Regions from separate parts of the Pseudonocardia sp. EC080619-01 genome, predicted to be linked through region 2. Evidence: riboswitches for the same ligand, from Rfam matches in the RefSeq annotation. Region 2 holds a riboswitch; the other holds the start of a gene.
What was found. Region 2 has a riboswitch for cobalamin ahead of AD017_RS16045 (ribonucleoside-diphosphate reductase subunit alpha). Riboswitches for the same ligand answer to the same signal wherever they lie in the genome.

Region 1 (7,282 bases), 1.4 Mb from region 2:
CGCTCACCCGGGCGTCGCGCAGGACGGTGCCACCGCGGGCGCGCAGGCCGCGCCGGTAGCCGTCGTGCAGGGCCGCGGTGTCGACGTCCGCCGCGCCGGCGGTCCAGGCGGCGGCCCGGGGCGGCCGGCGCAGGACGGGTGCCCGGCGGTGCGCCTCGTCCGGGTCCAGCGCGACCGGGGCGCCCGGCTCGCCGGCCTGGTCGGCGAGCATCGCGGCCAGGGCCGCGGCGCCGTCGTCGTCGGTGCCGACGTGCAGCACCGGGCGCGGCGTCAGCAGCGGCGGGGTGCCGAGCTCGTCGGGCAGCGCGGCGAAGCGCGGCCCGGACGCCGCGATCAGCGCCCGGAACGGCCCCGACCCGTGCCCGGGGATGTAGGTCGCCGCGGACCGTGCGGTCGAGTGCACCGGCATGTCGGTCTCGGCCTCCAGCAGCACGACGCGCGCGTGCGCGGCCAGCTCGTAGGCCACCGACACACCGGCGATCCCGCCGCCGATCACGACCAGGTCCGTCAGGTGCGCGTCCACCGGCGCGACGGTAGCCGCGGAAAACCGGTGGCACGCCGTGGCGGTGGTCTCCTACCGTTCCCGCCATGCTGATCCGGTTCCTCTGAGCGGCCCGCCGGGGCTCCTCCCGCGAGTCCCCGCGCCCGCCGGCCCGTGACGTCCGTCCCCGGGCCCGGAACCGATGCCGCGCGCTCCGCCGCATCCCGCCGTCCGGCGTTCCGGCACGTCACCGGCCCTCCTCGGTCAACGTCCGACCCGTCATCACCTGGAGGCCCGTATGCGCACCACCCGATCCCGCTCCACCGCCACGCCCGGCGACACCACCACGTCCGGCGGCACCACCGTGCCGTCCCCGGCCCTCCTGCCCGGACCCTCCGCGGCGGGCCCGGACACCGGTACCACCGGCACGGGTGCCGCGACCGTGCCCGGCACCGGCGCGTCCGACCGCCCGGCCAACCGCGCCGAACGCCGTGCCGCGAAGCGCGGGAAGGGCTCCGGCGGGGCGTCCGGCCCGGCCGCGCCCCGCACCGCGGGACCGACGCCGCACGTGAAGCCCGCGCACGTCCGCACGGACTTCGCCGCCCGCCGGTCCGGCTGACCGGTCTCCGTGGCCCGTGCCCGTCACCGGGCACGGGCCACGGACCGTGATCACACCCGAGCACCACCCCCGCTGTCGGTGGCCCGTGCGACGCTGTCCGCCGTGACCGTCTCCGTCTGGTGGGCCGCGCCGGTCGAGCCCTCCTCCCGGCCCGATCTCGTCGCGCTGCTCGACGACCACGAGCGCGACCGGATGGCCGCGCTGCGCCGCGACGACGACCGCGCCCGCTACCTCGCCGCGCACGCGCTGACCCGCCTCGTCCTGGGCACGCATCTCGACGCCGATCCGGCCGGGCTCGATCTCGACCGCACCTGTCGCTGCGGCCGGCCGCACGGCAAGCCCCGGCTCACCGGCCGGCACGACGACCCCGGCTTCTCCCTCACCCACTCCGGCGCGCTCGTCGGCGTGGCGCTGGGGGCCGGGCCGGTCGGCGTCGACGTCGAGCAGCACAGGCCCCTCCCCGACCTGGACGGCCTCGCCCGGCACGCCCTCTCCCCCGCCGAGCGCGACGCGGGCGTGCTCGCGGCCGACGGGTTCCTCGTCACGTGGGCCCGGAAGGAGGCCCTGCTCAAGGCCACCGGCGAGGGCATGAGCAGCCCGATGGAGGCGATCACGCTGTCCGCGCCGGACGCCGACGCCCGCGTCCTCGACTGGCCGGATGCGGGCGGGCCGTGGTGGGTCGCCGACGTCGCCACCCCGCACCCCGACCACCCCGGCGCGGTCGCCGGTGCCGGGCACGCCGCGCCCCGGATCGACGTCGCCGACGGCGACGCGGTCCTGTCGGTGGTCCGGGGCACCATGGGGCGGTGACGACACCGGACGGGAGGAGCCCGGGCGCCCCGCGGACCGCGTCCGCCCGATGGGTGCTGCACCTCGACATGGACGCGTTCTTCGCCTCCGTCGAGCAGCTCACCCGGCCGACGCTCGCCGACCGGCCGGTGCTGGTCGGCGGGGCCGGTCCGCGCGGCGTCGTCGCCGGGGCGAGCTACCAGGCGCGGGTGTTCGGGGCGCGCTCGGCGATGCCGATGGGCCAGGCCCGGCGCCGCTGCCCGCACGCGACCGTGCTGCCGCCCCGGTTCGCGCTGTACAAGGCGATCTCCGACCAGGTGATGGGGGTGCTCGCGGAGTTCTCCCCGGTGCTGGAACCGGTGTCGGTGGACGAGGCGTTCATCGAACCGCCGGTGCTGGCCGGGGCGGATCCGGCGGCGGTCGACGAGTTCTGCACCCGGCTGCGCGCGGCGGTGCGGGAGCGGACCGGGCTGCCGGCGTCGGTCGGGGCCGGGTCCGGCAAGCAGATCGCGAAGATCGCCTCCGAGCTGGCGAAGCCGGACGGGCTGCGGGTGATCGCCCACGCCGAGCAGGAGACCGTGCTCGCCGCACTGCCGGTGCGGTCGTTGTGGGGCATCGGACCCGTCTCCGGTGAGGCGCTGCGGAAGATCGGGATCGAGACGATCGGCCAGCTCGCCGCCATGGACGGGCGCGAGGTCGCCGGGGTGCTCGGCACCGCGATGGGCACCGAGCTGCACCGGCTCGCCCGCGGGATCGACGACCGCCCGGTCGCGCCGCGCGGCGCGGCCAAGCAGATCTCCGCGGAGACCACGTTCGACACCGACCTCACCGCGATGACGGCGGTGCACGACGCCGTCGCGTCGATCTGCGTCGCGGTGCACCGGCGGCTGGTCGCCGACGGGCGCGCCGCGCGCACCGTCACCGTCAAGGCGCGGACCGGGGACTTCACGACCCACACCCGGTCGGAGACGACCCCGTTCCCCAGCCGGGACCTCGCCACGCTGACCGCGGTGGCCCGCCGGCTGGCCGACACCGCGGTCGGCGAGGGCGGGGTCCGGCTGCTCGGGGTGTCGGTGTCCGGGTTCGGCGACGAGCCGCCGCTCGCGCTGTTCGAGGCGGTCCCGTCGGAGCAGGGCTGGCGGGCGGCGACGAGCAGCGACACCGCGGAGCCGGGCGGCACCGACGCCCCGGAGCCGGGCCCCGGTGGACCGGAGCGCGGCACCGGCGGAGCAGCGGCCGCGGAGCCCGGCGTCCCGGGCGGTACCGCGACGATCGCCGGCCACGCCGTCGTCACCACCGTGGCGGCGGCGGCCGACGAGCCGGCACCGCCGACGGTCGGCCCGGGCCCCACCCGTCCGGACCGGGTGCCCGACCCGGACCGGCCGTGGGCCGCGGGCGACGACGTCCACCATCCCGAGCACGGGCACGGCTGGGTCCAGGGAGCGGGGCACGGCCGCGTGACCGTCCGGTTCGAGACGGCGCTGACCGGCCCGGGCCGCACCCGAACCCTCGACGCGTCCGACCCCGTCCTGGCCCGCGCCGATCCGCTCAGCAGCTGGCAGGCACCCGCCTGAACCCCGGTCAGCCGATCAGCGGGCTCCGGTGCGGGGGCGCGACCCGGGTCCCGGCGGGGACGCGGACATCGAGGTCCGGGCAGCAGCGTTCGAGGCCGTCCAGCACGGCGCCGAGCGCGACGTCGGACCTCGGCTCCCCCGCCACGAGCAGCACCGCGGTGCCGGACGGGGCGGCGCCCGCCCAGGTGGTGAGGCGCGCCACCGCGTCGCGCGGGGACACCCCCTCGACCCGCCACGCCTCGGCGTAGAACAGCGCGACCGACTCGGGCCCGCGGGGGAACGTGAAGACGGTGTCCGCCTCGGCGAGCAGGTCGTCGGCCCCGGAACCGGCCGGGCCGGACCCGGCGTCGGGCTCGGTGCCGAGCACGACCAGGACCGGGCGCGCGTCGTCGCTCATCGCATGACCTCCTCGAGGGTCCTCGCCCTCACCAGTGGATCTCCTGCGACGACGGCCAGTCTCCTGGCTCGCGGATCGTCACGCGTCCCCGGCCTTCCCGCCCGTGGTGGGCCGTGACCGTGGGTGGGGACGCGCTCCCCGATGACAGTGGCGGGACCGCGCCGGACTCGCACCGGCTTCCTGCACCGTCGTCGTCACCGAGCCCATCACGCGGACGGGCGAGGGTCAACCACGGCCGGTGGAGCCCACACCCCGCAGATGATCGAGGACGTCGTGCTCGGCGAGCGTGCCCAGCAGCGGGCCGTGCGGTGTCTCCCGCACCGGGAGCCCGGCCCCGCGGTGCGCCGCGAGCAGGTCCAGGACGTCGTGCACCGGGGTGTCCGGGGTGAGCGGCCCACCGGCCCCCGGCTGCGGACGCCCGTCGGCCGGGGAGGCCCCGCCGTCGTCGGCGGGGTCGAGGGGACGCATCACCTCGCCGACCGTCACCCATCGCAACGCCTCGTCGGTGGGGGTGTCGGCGGCGAGGTCGATGCCGCGCCGGAGCAGCTTGAGCGTGTAGATGTCGTCCCGCGAGACCAGGTGCGAGAGCCCGGTGGCGAGCACGACGGCCGCCATCAGCGGCAGGATCAGGGCGTAGTCGCCGGTCAGCTCGAACACGATGAGCACCGCGGTGATCGGGGCGTGCGCGGCCCCGGCGAACACCGCCGCCATCCCGACCAGCCCGAACGCCCCGGGGTCGAGGTGCAGCGCGGGGAACGCGGCCGCGGCGGCGACCCCGAACGCGGTCCCGGCCGTCCCGCCGATGAACAGCGAGGGCGCGAACACGCCGCCGGACCCGCCGATCCCGATGGTCAGGCTCGCCGCGACGATCTTGCCGATCACCAGCAGGAGCAGGAACCCGAACACGTACCGGCCCTCGATCGCCCCCTCCAGCACCGGGTAGCCGACGCCGTACATCTGCGGCAGGGCCAGCAGCAACGCCCCCAGCAACAACCCTCCGACCGCGGGGCGCAGCCACTCCGGGCCGCGCCAGACCGCGTCGCACACGTCCTCGATCCGGTAGAGGATCCGCGCGAACGCCCAGCCGAGCAGCCCGGCGAGCAGCCCGAGCAGGGCGTAGAGCGGCAGCTGCGCGGCGCTGCCCAGCTCGAAGTGCGGCAGCGTGAGGATCGCGCGGTCCCCGGCGATCAGCTCGGCGGTGACGTTCGCGGTCACCGAGCTGATCACCAGCACACCGAAGGCCTCCGCGCCGAACGACCGGAGGATCAGCTCCAGCCCGAAGACGACACCGGAGATCGGCGCGTCGAACGTCGCGGAGATCCCGCCCGCCGCCCCGCAGGCGACCATCAGCACCAGCCGGGTCGACGGCACCCGCAGCCACTGCCCGATCGCCGAGCCGAGCGCGGACCCGATCTGCACGATCGGCCCCTCCCTGCCGACCGAGCCGCCGGTGCCGATGCAGATCCCGGACGCGAGCGCCTTCACCCCGGCCACCGTCGCCGGGATCCGGCCGCCGCGGCGCGCGACCGCGACCATCACCTCGGGGACGCCGTGCCCGCGGGCCTCCGGTGCGAACCGCTGGACCAGCGGCCCGTACACGAGCCCGCCGAGCACCGGCGCGACCAGCAGGAACCAGACCCCCAGCGCGGGCAGGTGCTCCGACGGGACGCGCCCTGCGCCGGAGTAGTCCTCCCGTCCGGTGACCAGCCAGGTCACACCGAGGATCAGCTCGTGGAACAGCACCGAGCCCACCCCGGCTCCGACGCCGATGATCACGGCGAGGCCGACCAGGCCGGGCCTGGTACCGACGAGCGCCCGGTGCAGCGCACGGAGGGCCGGGCGGGGGGCTGCGGCGACGGCGCTCACCGGGCTGCCCCGCCCTGGTCGTCCTGCTCGCCCACGGACAGCGGGGCGACGGCCCAGTCCGTCTCGGGCACCTCGCCCGCCGCGGCGGCGAACGTCCGCAGCGCGTCGCGCACGGCGGTCCGTTCCCCCGCAGGCAGCGTCGCGAGCAGCCGGTGCATCTCCGCACGACGGCGCCGGGTCACCTCCCGGACCAGGTCCCGGCCGGCGCCGCTGAGCGCGACGGCGACCTCCCGGCGGTCCGCACCGGTCCGGGTGCGCTCCGCCAGCCCGCGGGCCACCAGGCGGTCGCACATCCGGGTCGCGGTGGACGCCGACACCGCCAGCGCCACGGCCAGGTCCGCCGGGCGCCGGGTGCCGTGCTGGGCCAGGACGACCAGCGCCCGGTACTGGGGCACGGTCACGTCCTCGCCCGCGTGCTCACCGGCGGCGGCCAGGGACCGGGCCACCACCGAGAGCATCGCGCGGCTCGCGGTCATGACCGCGTCCACGACGTCGTCGATCTCGTCCGTCACGCCCTCATCGTTGCACACTGCAAAGTTGCAGTGTGCACGGATCAGTCGGCGACGGGTGCCTCCAGGCCCGCCACGGGCCCGATGACGATGATCGCGGGCGGGCTCACCTCGGCCTCGGCGGCGACCTTCTCGGCCGTCTCCAGGGTGGCGCGCACGGTGCGCTGGATGCGGGTGGTGCCGTCCTGCACGATCAGCACCGGGGTGTCCGCGGCGCGGCCGTGCGTGATCAGCGCGTCGGCGAACCGCCCGAGCCGCTCGACGGCCATCATCAGCACGATCGTGCCGGTCATCCGGCCCAGCGCGGTCCAGTCGGTGAGGCTGCGCGGGTCGTCCGGCGCGACGTGCCCGGAGACCACGACGATCTCGTGCGCCACCCCGCGGTGGGTCACGGGCGTCCCGGCGACGGCGGGTGCCGCGAACGCGCTGGTGATGCCGGGGACGACGGTGACCGGCACCCCGGCCGCGGCGCAGGCCTGGACCTCCTCGAACCCGCGTCCGTAGACGAACGGGTCGCCGCCCTTCAGCCGGACGACGAACCGGCCGGCCCGCGCGTTCTCGACCAGCAGCTCGTTGATCTTCTCCTGGGCCATGGCGCGGCCGTAGGGGATCTTGGAGGCGTCGATCACCTCGACGTCGGGCGGGAGCTCGTCCATGAGGTCGCGCGGGCCGAGCCGGTCGGCGACGACGACCTGTGCCCGGGACAGCAGCCGCCGTCCGCGGACCGTGATCAGCTCGGGATCGCCGGGCCCGCCGCCGACGAGCGCGACGCCCGCCTGCGGGAGCTCGGCGTCCTCGTCGACGACGCCGGACTGCAGCGCCTCCACCAGCGCGGTGCGCACGGCCGCGGAACGGCGGTGCGCACCCCGGGCCAGGACGCCGACGGTCAGCCCGTCGTGCAGGCCGGTGGCCGGGGTGACGGCGGTGCCGCGGCTGCCGTCGTCGGCCCGGACGCAGAAGACCCGTCGCCGCTCGGCCTCGGCGGTGACCGCCTCGTTGACGGACGCGTCGTCGGTGGCGGCGATGGCGTACCAGGCGCCGTCGAGG
Region 2 (7,282 bases):
ACTTCAGCGGCAGGAGCTGGTTGACGTCCGCCCGCGCGTTGATCATGCGCTTGTCGTCGGCGTCGATCGGGGCCGCGCCGCGGTCGATCTCGCCGAGGCCGGTCGTGTCGGGGTCGTTCTCCACAGTGGTCACTGGCAGGCCTCGCAGTCGGGGTCGTCGATCGAGCAGGCGGCGGCGGGGTCGAGGTCGAGCTCCGTCTCCGCGGTCGCGGTGGAGTCCGCCGGGCCGGCGGACGGCGCCCCGGTCGTCACCGGCCGGACCGCCGCCGGGTCGGGGGTGACGGCGGTGCCGGGCACCGGCACGGCGGGGACCGTCGCGGCGGGCGAGGCCGCAGGCCCGGCAGGCCCGGACGTCCCGGACGTCCCGGTCGGGACCCCGGTCAGCCGCCCGTCGGTGCCCTTGAGGGTGGACTTCTCCACCGACGTCGCCGCCCTGGTCCGCAGGTAGTAGGTGGTCTTGAGACCGGAGCGCCAGGCCAGGCGGTACAGCTCGTCGAGCTTCCGCCCGCTCGGCCCGGCCAGGTACAGGTTCAGCGACTGCGCCTGGTCGAGCCACTTCTGCCGCCGCGACGCGGCCTCGACCAGCCAGCGCGGCTCGATCTCGAACGCCGTCGCGTACAGCTCCTTGAGGTCGCCGGGCACCCGGTCGATCTCGGCCAGCGAGCCGTCGAAGTACTTGAGGTCCGAGACCATCACCTCGTCCCACAGCCCGCGCTCCTTGAGATCGCGGACCAGGTGCGGGTTGACCACGGTGAAGTCGCCGGACATGTTGGACTTCACGTACAGGTTGAGGTGGATCGGCTCGATGGACTGCCCGACCCCGCAGATGTTCGAGATCGTCGCCGTCGGGGCGATGGCGAGCACGTTGGAGTTGCGCATCCCCTGGGTGCGGACGGTCTCCCGCAGCGACGCCCAGTCCAGTGTGGAGGACCGGTCGACCTCCAGCTCACCCTCGCCGCGGGCGTCGGCCAGCAGGTCGAGCGAGTCGATCGGCAGGACGCCGCGGCTCCACAGCGAGCCCTCGAAGCTCGCGTAGCGACCACGCTCGGCCGCGAGGTCCGACGACGCGGCGATCGCGTGGTAGCTCAGGACCTCCGCGCTGACGTCGGCGAACCCGACCGCGGCCTCGCTGCCGGGCGCGATCCGCTGGACGAACAGCGCGTCGGAGAAACCCATCATCCCCAGGCCGACCGGGCGGTGGCGCAGATTGGACCGGCGGGCCTCCGGGATCGTGTAGAAGTTGATGTCCACGACGTTGTCCAGCATCCGGACCGCCGTGGTCACCGTGCGGCGCAGCTTGTCCGCGTCCAGCCCGTCGCGCGTCACGTGCGCGGCCAGATTGACCGAACCCAGGTTGCAGACGGCGACCTCGCCCCGGTCGTCGTCGTGCCCGGCCCGGGTGTTGAGCGTGATCTCCGTGCACAGGTTCGACGAGTGCACGACGCCGGCGTGCTGCTGCGGGCTGCGCAGGTTGCACGGGTCCTTGAACGTGACCCACGGGTGCCCGGTCTCGAACAGCATGGTCAGCATCCGCCGCCACAGGTCCACGGCGCGGACCGTCCGGTGGACGCGCAGCTCGCCCCGCTCGGCCGCTGCCTCGTACGCGCGGTACCGCTCGGCGAACTCGTCGCCGTAGAGATCGTGCAGGTCCGGCACCTCGTCCGGGGAGAACAGCGTCCACGTGGTGTCGGCCTCCACCCGGCGGAGGAACTCGTCGGGCACCCAGTTCGCGGTGTTCATGTCGTGGGTGCGACGGCGGTCGTCGCCGGTGTTCTTGCGGAGGTCGAGGAACTCCTCGATGTCGACGTGCCACGTCTCCAGGTAGGCGCACGCCGCGCCCTTGCGCTTGCCGCCCTGGTTGACGGCGACGGCGGTGTCCCCGGCGATCTTGAGGAACGGCACGACGCCCTGCGAGACACCGTTGGTGCCGCGGATGTGCGCGCCGAGGCCACGGACCGGGGTCCAGTCGTTGCCCAGCCCGCCGGAGTACTTCGCGAGGAGCGCGTTGTTGCGGTAGCCGCCGAAGATCGAGTCGAGGTCGTCGTCGACGGTGGTGAGGAAGCACGACGACAGCTGCGGCCGGGTCGTGCCGGAGTTGAACAGCGTCGGGGTGGAGGCCATGAAGTCGAAGCTCGACAGCAGCTCGTAGAACTCGATCGCGCGGGCCTCGCGGTCGACCTCGCGGACGGCCAGTCCCATCGCGACCCGCAGGAAGAACGCCTGGGGCAGCTCGAACCGGGTGCCGTGCTCGTGCAGGAAGTACCGGTCGTACAGGGTCTGGAGGCCGAGGAAGCCGATCTGCAGGTCGCGCTCGGGGTGCAGCGCCGCCGTGACGCGGTCCAGGTCGAAGGTGGCCAGCTCGGCGTCGACCAGGCCGATCGCGATCGCGTGCCGCAGGTAGTCCTTCGTGTAGGACGCGTAGTCCCGGGCCATCGTGGCCTGGTCGGGGGTCTCCCGGGTACCGGACAGGTGCGACACCGCCTCGGCGCGCAGCCGGTCCATGAGCAGCCGCGACGCGACGAGCGAGTAGTCCGGCTCCCGCTCGACGAGCGTCCGGGCCGCCATGACGAGCGCCTGGGAGAGCTCGTCGGCGGTGATGCCGTCGTAGACCGTGCGGTCGAGTTCGGCCAGCACGGGGGCGGCCTCGACGTCGTCGATCCCGTCGAGGGCCTCGGCCAGCACGGTCTCGACCCGGCCGCGGTCCAGCGGGGCGCGGGTGCCGTCGGGGCCGGTGACATGGATCGTCGTACTCGCACCGGCGGCCCCGGTGCCGCTCGCGCGGGCCTGCGCCTGCTGCTCCCGGTAGAGCACGTAGGAGCGGGCGACCTTGTGGTGCTCGCCGCGCATGAGCGCGAGCTCGACCTGGTCCTGGATCTGCTCGACCTGCACGACCGGCGTCGGGTGCCGGTGCAGCGCCGCGACGACCTGGCCGGTCAGCTCCTGGACGAGCGGGTGCAGCCGGGACGACGACGCCCCGGCGCCGCCCTCGACGGCCAGGAACGCCTTGGTCATCGCCACCGAGATCTTCGAGGCGTCGAAGCTCGTCTCGGAACCGTCGCGCCGGATCACGCGCAGCGCGGCCGGTGCGGTGCCGTTCGGTGAGGCAGGGGGAGCGGTGGATGCGGTCACGGGCTCTCTCCTCGCGAGTCGCCGTCGGTCCGTGACCGCGCGCGAGGTGAGGAGACGGCATGGAGCACCGCACCCTGGCGCCCTCCCGCGAGGCCCCGGAGCAGCGCACACCGGGCGGTGCGCGCACCGGTGGCAGGTCTTCGGACTCACGGGTATCGGGCGCCTTCGGCGCCCGTGAGTGGTTATCGCGGCCTGAGCCGACTTTTCCACTCACGAGTGCCGCAGGCGCCCGGCCTACTGGCCGTCGCTTCCCGGGAGGGTCTCCCAGTGCTCGTGACGGCGGTCGTTCCCGTTCACCGCTGCGGGGCAGTCCCGGATTCGCACCGGGTTCCCTCTTGCCTCACCGACCCGGGCGGGCCGGTGAACCACCAGCGCCGCGGACACTACATCTAGGGCTGCACTGAGTTCGAGACCCCTAGGTGTCCGGATCTCGAGCCGATTCGTCACGCGCGGTGAACGTCGCAGGTCCGGTGCGGTCGGGCGCCTCGACACTCCACTCCGGCGGGTGACCGTCGTCGCGATCGAAGGCGGGTTCCCCTGTGGACGGAGGCCGAATAGCGTCGGGGCGCAGGTGCATCCGCTACGCAGGAGGAGTTCCGTGGTCGTCGCCCCCGATCTCGACGCCGGGCACTGGCTGGCCCGGTGGGACGCCCAGCAGACCCGCTACGTGCCCGACCGCGAGGACCTGTTCGGGCTCGCCCTCGACGTCGTCGCCGGGCTCGACGCCGGCCCGGGGCGGTTGCTCGACCTCGCCTGCGGCCCGGGGTCCCTGGCCTCGCGGGCGGCGGACCGCTTCCCCGGGGCCGAGGTCGTCGGCGTGGACGTCGACCCGGTGATGCTCGAGCTCGCCCGCCGCACCACCGGGGACCGGGTCCGCTGGGTCGACGCCGACCTGTCCGGTCCGGAATGGACGGAGCAGGTGGGCGGTCCGTTCGACGCCGCCGTGTCGGCGACCGGACTGCACTGGTTGCAGGAGGGTGCCCTGCCCGCGCTCGCGGCGCAGCTCGCCGGGACCCTGCGGCCGGGCGGGGTGTTCGTGAACGTCGACACCCTCCTCGCCGACCCGGCGGCACCGCGCCTCGCCGCACTGACCCGGCGGCTGCGCGAACAGCGGACCGAGCGTGGTCTCGCCACCGGTGAGGACTTCCGCGCCTGGTGGGACGCCCTCGCCGACGAGCCCGCGCTGGCCACGGAGTTCGCCGAGCGGGAGCGCCGGTTCGCCGATCACGTGGCAGGCGGGTCGACCCTCCCGGCCTGGGAGGACGCGCTGCGCGGAGCCGGCTTCGCCGAGGTGGGGACGCTGACCCAGACCTTCGACCGCCGGATGCTGGTCGCGATCCGCTGACCCGCCGGGCACCCGATCCGACCGACACAGCCGCACAGGGTGGTGGGCCACCGCACGGGACAGGTCCTGTGCGATTGCGACGCGGTGTGAGCGGCGTGCGCGGACGCTGTGCGGCTGTCGGGCCGGGACTGCGACGGCGCGGACACCGTGCCGCGCGGTCCCCATGCCCGGCAGCCGCACAGGTCGAGGCGCAGCCGCACAGGTCGACGGCCGCCGGTAGCGCCGCCGCACAGGGTGCCGGGCTCCCGCACGAGCTAGGTCCTCTGCGGTTGCCCCGCGAGGTGTGCGGTGAGGACGGATCCTGTGCGGCGACCGTGCCAGGTGCGCGGTGAGCGCGGCGCTCCCGAGGCATGTAGCCGCACAGGGTGGCGGGCTGCCGCACGGGCTCGGCCCTGTGCGGTGATCCCGCAGGATGCGCGACAAGGCCGGAAGCTGTGCGGCTTCGGGAGCAGGGCGGCTCGGGCCCGGGCGCAGGGCCGGGCGGTCGGCTGAGCCGCGTGTCGGGCCGGTGGTCAGGCGAGCCGGGCGCCGGCGAAGTTCGCCCAGGCGAAGGTGTTGGGTCGCGCCGGTTCCAGCCCGGCGACCCCGCCGGACACACCGACGTTCCAGTCCCGCACGCCCCAGACCAGTCCGCCCGAGTCGGCGCGCAGGGTCTGCAGGATGCGGCCGAAGCCGTCGGTGCGGGCGGCCTCGTCGTCGGTGCCGATGGCGCCGTAGTAGAGCCGGTCGATCTCCGGGTTGCGGTAGCCGGTGAAGTCGTAGGTGGGGGTGGAGGTGAGCATCCGGCGTCCGACGTAGTCGGGGATCGGCAGCGCACCGGTGCTGTTCTGGGAGAACACGCCCTGCTGCCGGATGGCCTTGAAGTAGTTCTCCGACGGCAGCGCACGGGGCGTCACCCGGAGCCCGATCCCGTCGAGCTGCCGCGCGACGACGGCGGTGGCGGCGTCGAAGTTCGGGTCGGCCCCGCTGGTCTGGAGCTCGACGGCCAGCCCCTGCGCGCCGGCGTCGGCCACGAGGGCCCGGGCGCGATCGACGTCCCGGGTGACCTGGGGGACGTCCGGGTAGTAGCGCAGCCCTTGCCCGAACATGTCGTTCCCGGGCCTGCCGCGCCCGAGCAGTGCGATCCGGACCAGCTCCTCGCGGTCGATGCCGAGCCGGACGGCCTCGCGCAGCCGCGGGTCGTCGAACGGCGGGCGGTCCACCCGGAGCACCAGGAACTGGTTCGCCGACGCAGGGGCCGACAGTGCCGAGGCCCGCGCGTCGCCGTCGAGCCGGGCCGCTCCCGCCGGGGTGAGGTCGTGCGCGTAGTCGATCTGGCCGGAGAGCAGCGCGCCGATCCGGGCCTCCTCGTCGTCGACCGGGAGGAACTCGAGCTCGCCGATCGCCGGCCTGCCGTCCCAGTGGCCGTCGAACGCGGTGTAGAGCGCCGGGCCGCCCGGGGTGAAGGAGGCGAAGCGGAACGGGCCGGTGCCGACGGGGGCGTCGAACGTCGTGGCCCCCTGCTGGACGATCTCGGTGCCGGGTGCGCCCCAGGCCAGCGGGAACACGAAGTTCGGACGGTTCAGGACGAGCTCCAGCTCCCGCGGCGCCGTCGCCCGTGACGCGGTGAGGTCGAGATCGCGGAACAGCGCGGCGGCGATCCCGGTGGTCGCCGGGTCGGTGATGCGGCGCAGCGAGTACAGGACGTCGTCGGCGGTCAGCGGCCGGTCGTCGTGGAACCGGGCGTCGCGCAGCACGATCCGCCAGCGGGTGCCGGAGGGGTCGCTCTCCCAGGACTCGGCGAGCCGGGGCTCCGGCGTCATGTCCTGCGACCAGCCGGTGAGCGTGTCGAAGCACGCCTTCGCCCGCGCCTGGTCGACGTAGAGGGGCAGGACGTGCGGGTCGAGGGACTCGCGGGATCCGCCCGCGGCGAACGCGGCCCGCAGCCGGTCGGTCCCGGAGCCGGAACCGCCGCCGCAGCCGGCGAGGACGAGCCCGGCGGCGCCGAGTCCCGCGGCGAGGAAGCCGCGCCGGGTGAGTTCCGGGGGCCTCATCCCGCCGCCCGCAGACCGGGGGCGAAGACGTGCCCGTCCAGCTCGGCGGGCCGTTCGGCCACGCCCGGCCCGCCTGCGCGCACCCAGCGCGCGAGGGCGTCGGCGGCGTCGTGGTCGAGCACCCGCCGCAGCCAGACCGGCCGGGCGCCGGACCGGCGGGCCGAGGGGACCGGGCCGACCACGACGACGTCGGAGTCGGCGCACGGGCCCAGGCAGTCGCTGGTCCGGAGACGGGCGTGCCCGTCGGTGCCGGCGGTGATCCGGTCGAGGACGGCGGCGTGGTCGACGCCCGGGTGCTTCCGGCCGGAGCCGCAGCAGCACCCCCGGCAGACCGTGACGGCGGGGAGCGCGGACATGGCGGCGACATTACGTCACATATGACGAGGTGTTCAGTAATGAAGGACACGCCGACAGGAGTAGCGCCCGGTCCCACCGGGAATCCCGCCCGGACCACCGAGGAGAGGGATCGCGATGAGCCACCACGTACTGGACGCCGCGGGCGTGACCACGCCGGCGGTCGTCGTCGAGAAGCTGCACGACGCGGAGCGGGCGAGCACGGCGTGCGCGTCCGCGATGGTCGCGGGCGGCGGGATGGAACGGGAGGTGCTGCTCGCGCTCGACTGCGCGGACCTGTGCTCGGCCGCGGCGCGGGTCCTGGGCCGGCGGGCGGCGGACCGGGCCGTCGCCGAGACCGCGGCCGCCGCGGCACTGCGGGCCTGCGAGGCGAGCGCGGCCGCCTGCGGCGCGCACGCCGACCATCACGAGCACTGCCGGC

Region 1: linked by a shared signal. The riboswitch ahead of AD017_RS22505 (hypothetical protein) and the one ahead of AD017_RS16045 (ribonucleoside-diphosphate reductase subunit alpha) in region 2 are both predicted to bind cobalamin.

The regions. Positions count from the first base shown of each region.
Region 1 covers NZ_CP012184.1:4,792,896-4,800,177, reverse strand. Annotated here, with positions in the region: gene AD017_RS22525 (FAD-binding oxidoreductase) at 1-523, opposite strand, end outside; gene AD017_RS22520 (hypothetical protein) at 780-1,100, shown strand; gene AD017_RS22515 (4'-phosphopantetheinyl transferase superfamily protein) at 1,203-1,910, shown strand; gene AD017_RS22510 (DNA polymerase IV) at 1,907-3,463, shown strand; gene AD017_RS22505 (hypothetical protein) at 3,471-3,860, opposite strand; cobalamin riboswitch at 3,896-4,083, opposite strand; gene AD017_RS22500 (chloride channel protein) at 4,086-5,726, opposite strand; gene AD017_RS22495 (MarR family winged helix-turn-helix transcriptional regulator) at 5,723-6,238, opposite strand; gene cobA (uroporphyrinogen-III C-methyltransferase) at 6,280-7,282, opposite strand, start outside.
Region 2 covers NZ_CP012184.1:3,421,326-3,428,607, forward strand. Annotated here, with positions in the region: gene AD017_RS16040 (ribonucleotide-diphosphate reductase subunit beta) at 1-133, opposite strand, end outside; gene AD017_RS16045 (ribonucleoside-diphosphate reductase subunit alpha) at 130-3,129, opposite strand; cobalamin riboswitch at 3,243-3,514, opposite strand; gene AD017_RS16050 (trans-aconitate 2-methyltransferase) at 3,728-4,474, shown strand; gene AD017_RS16055 (ABC transporter substrate-binding protein) at 4,987-6,507, opposite strand; gene AD017_RS16060 (hypothetical protein) at 6,504-6,863, opposite strand; gene AD017_RS16065 (hypothetical protein) at 6,979-7,282, shown strand, end outside.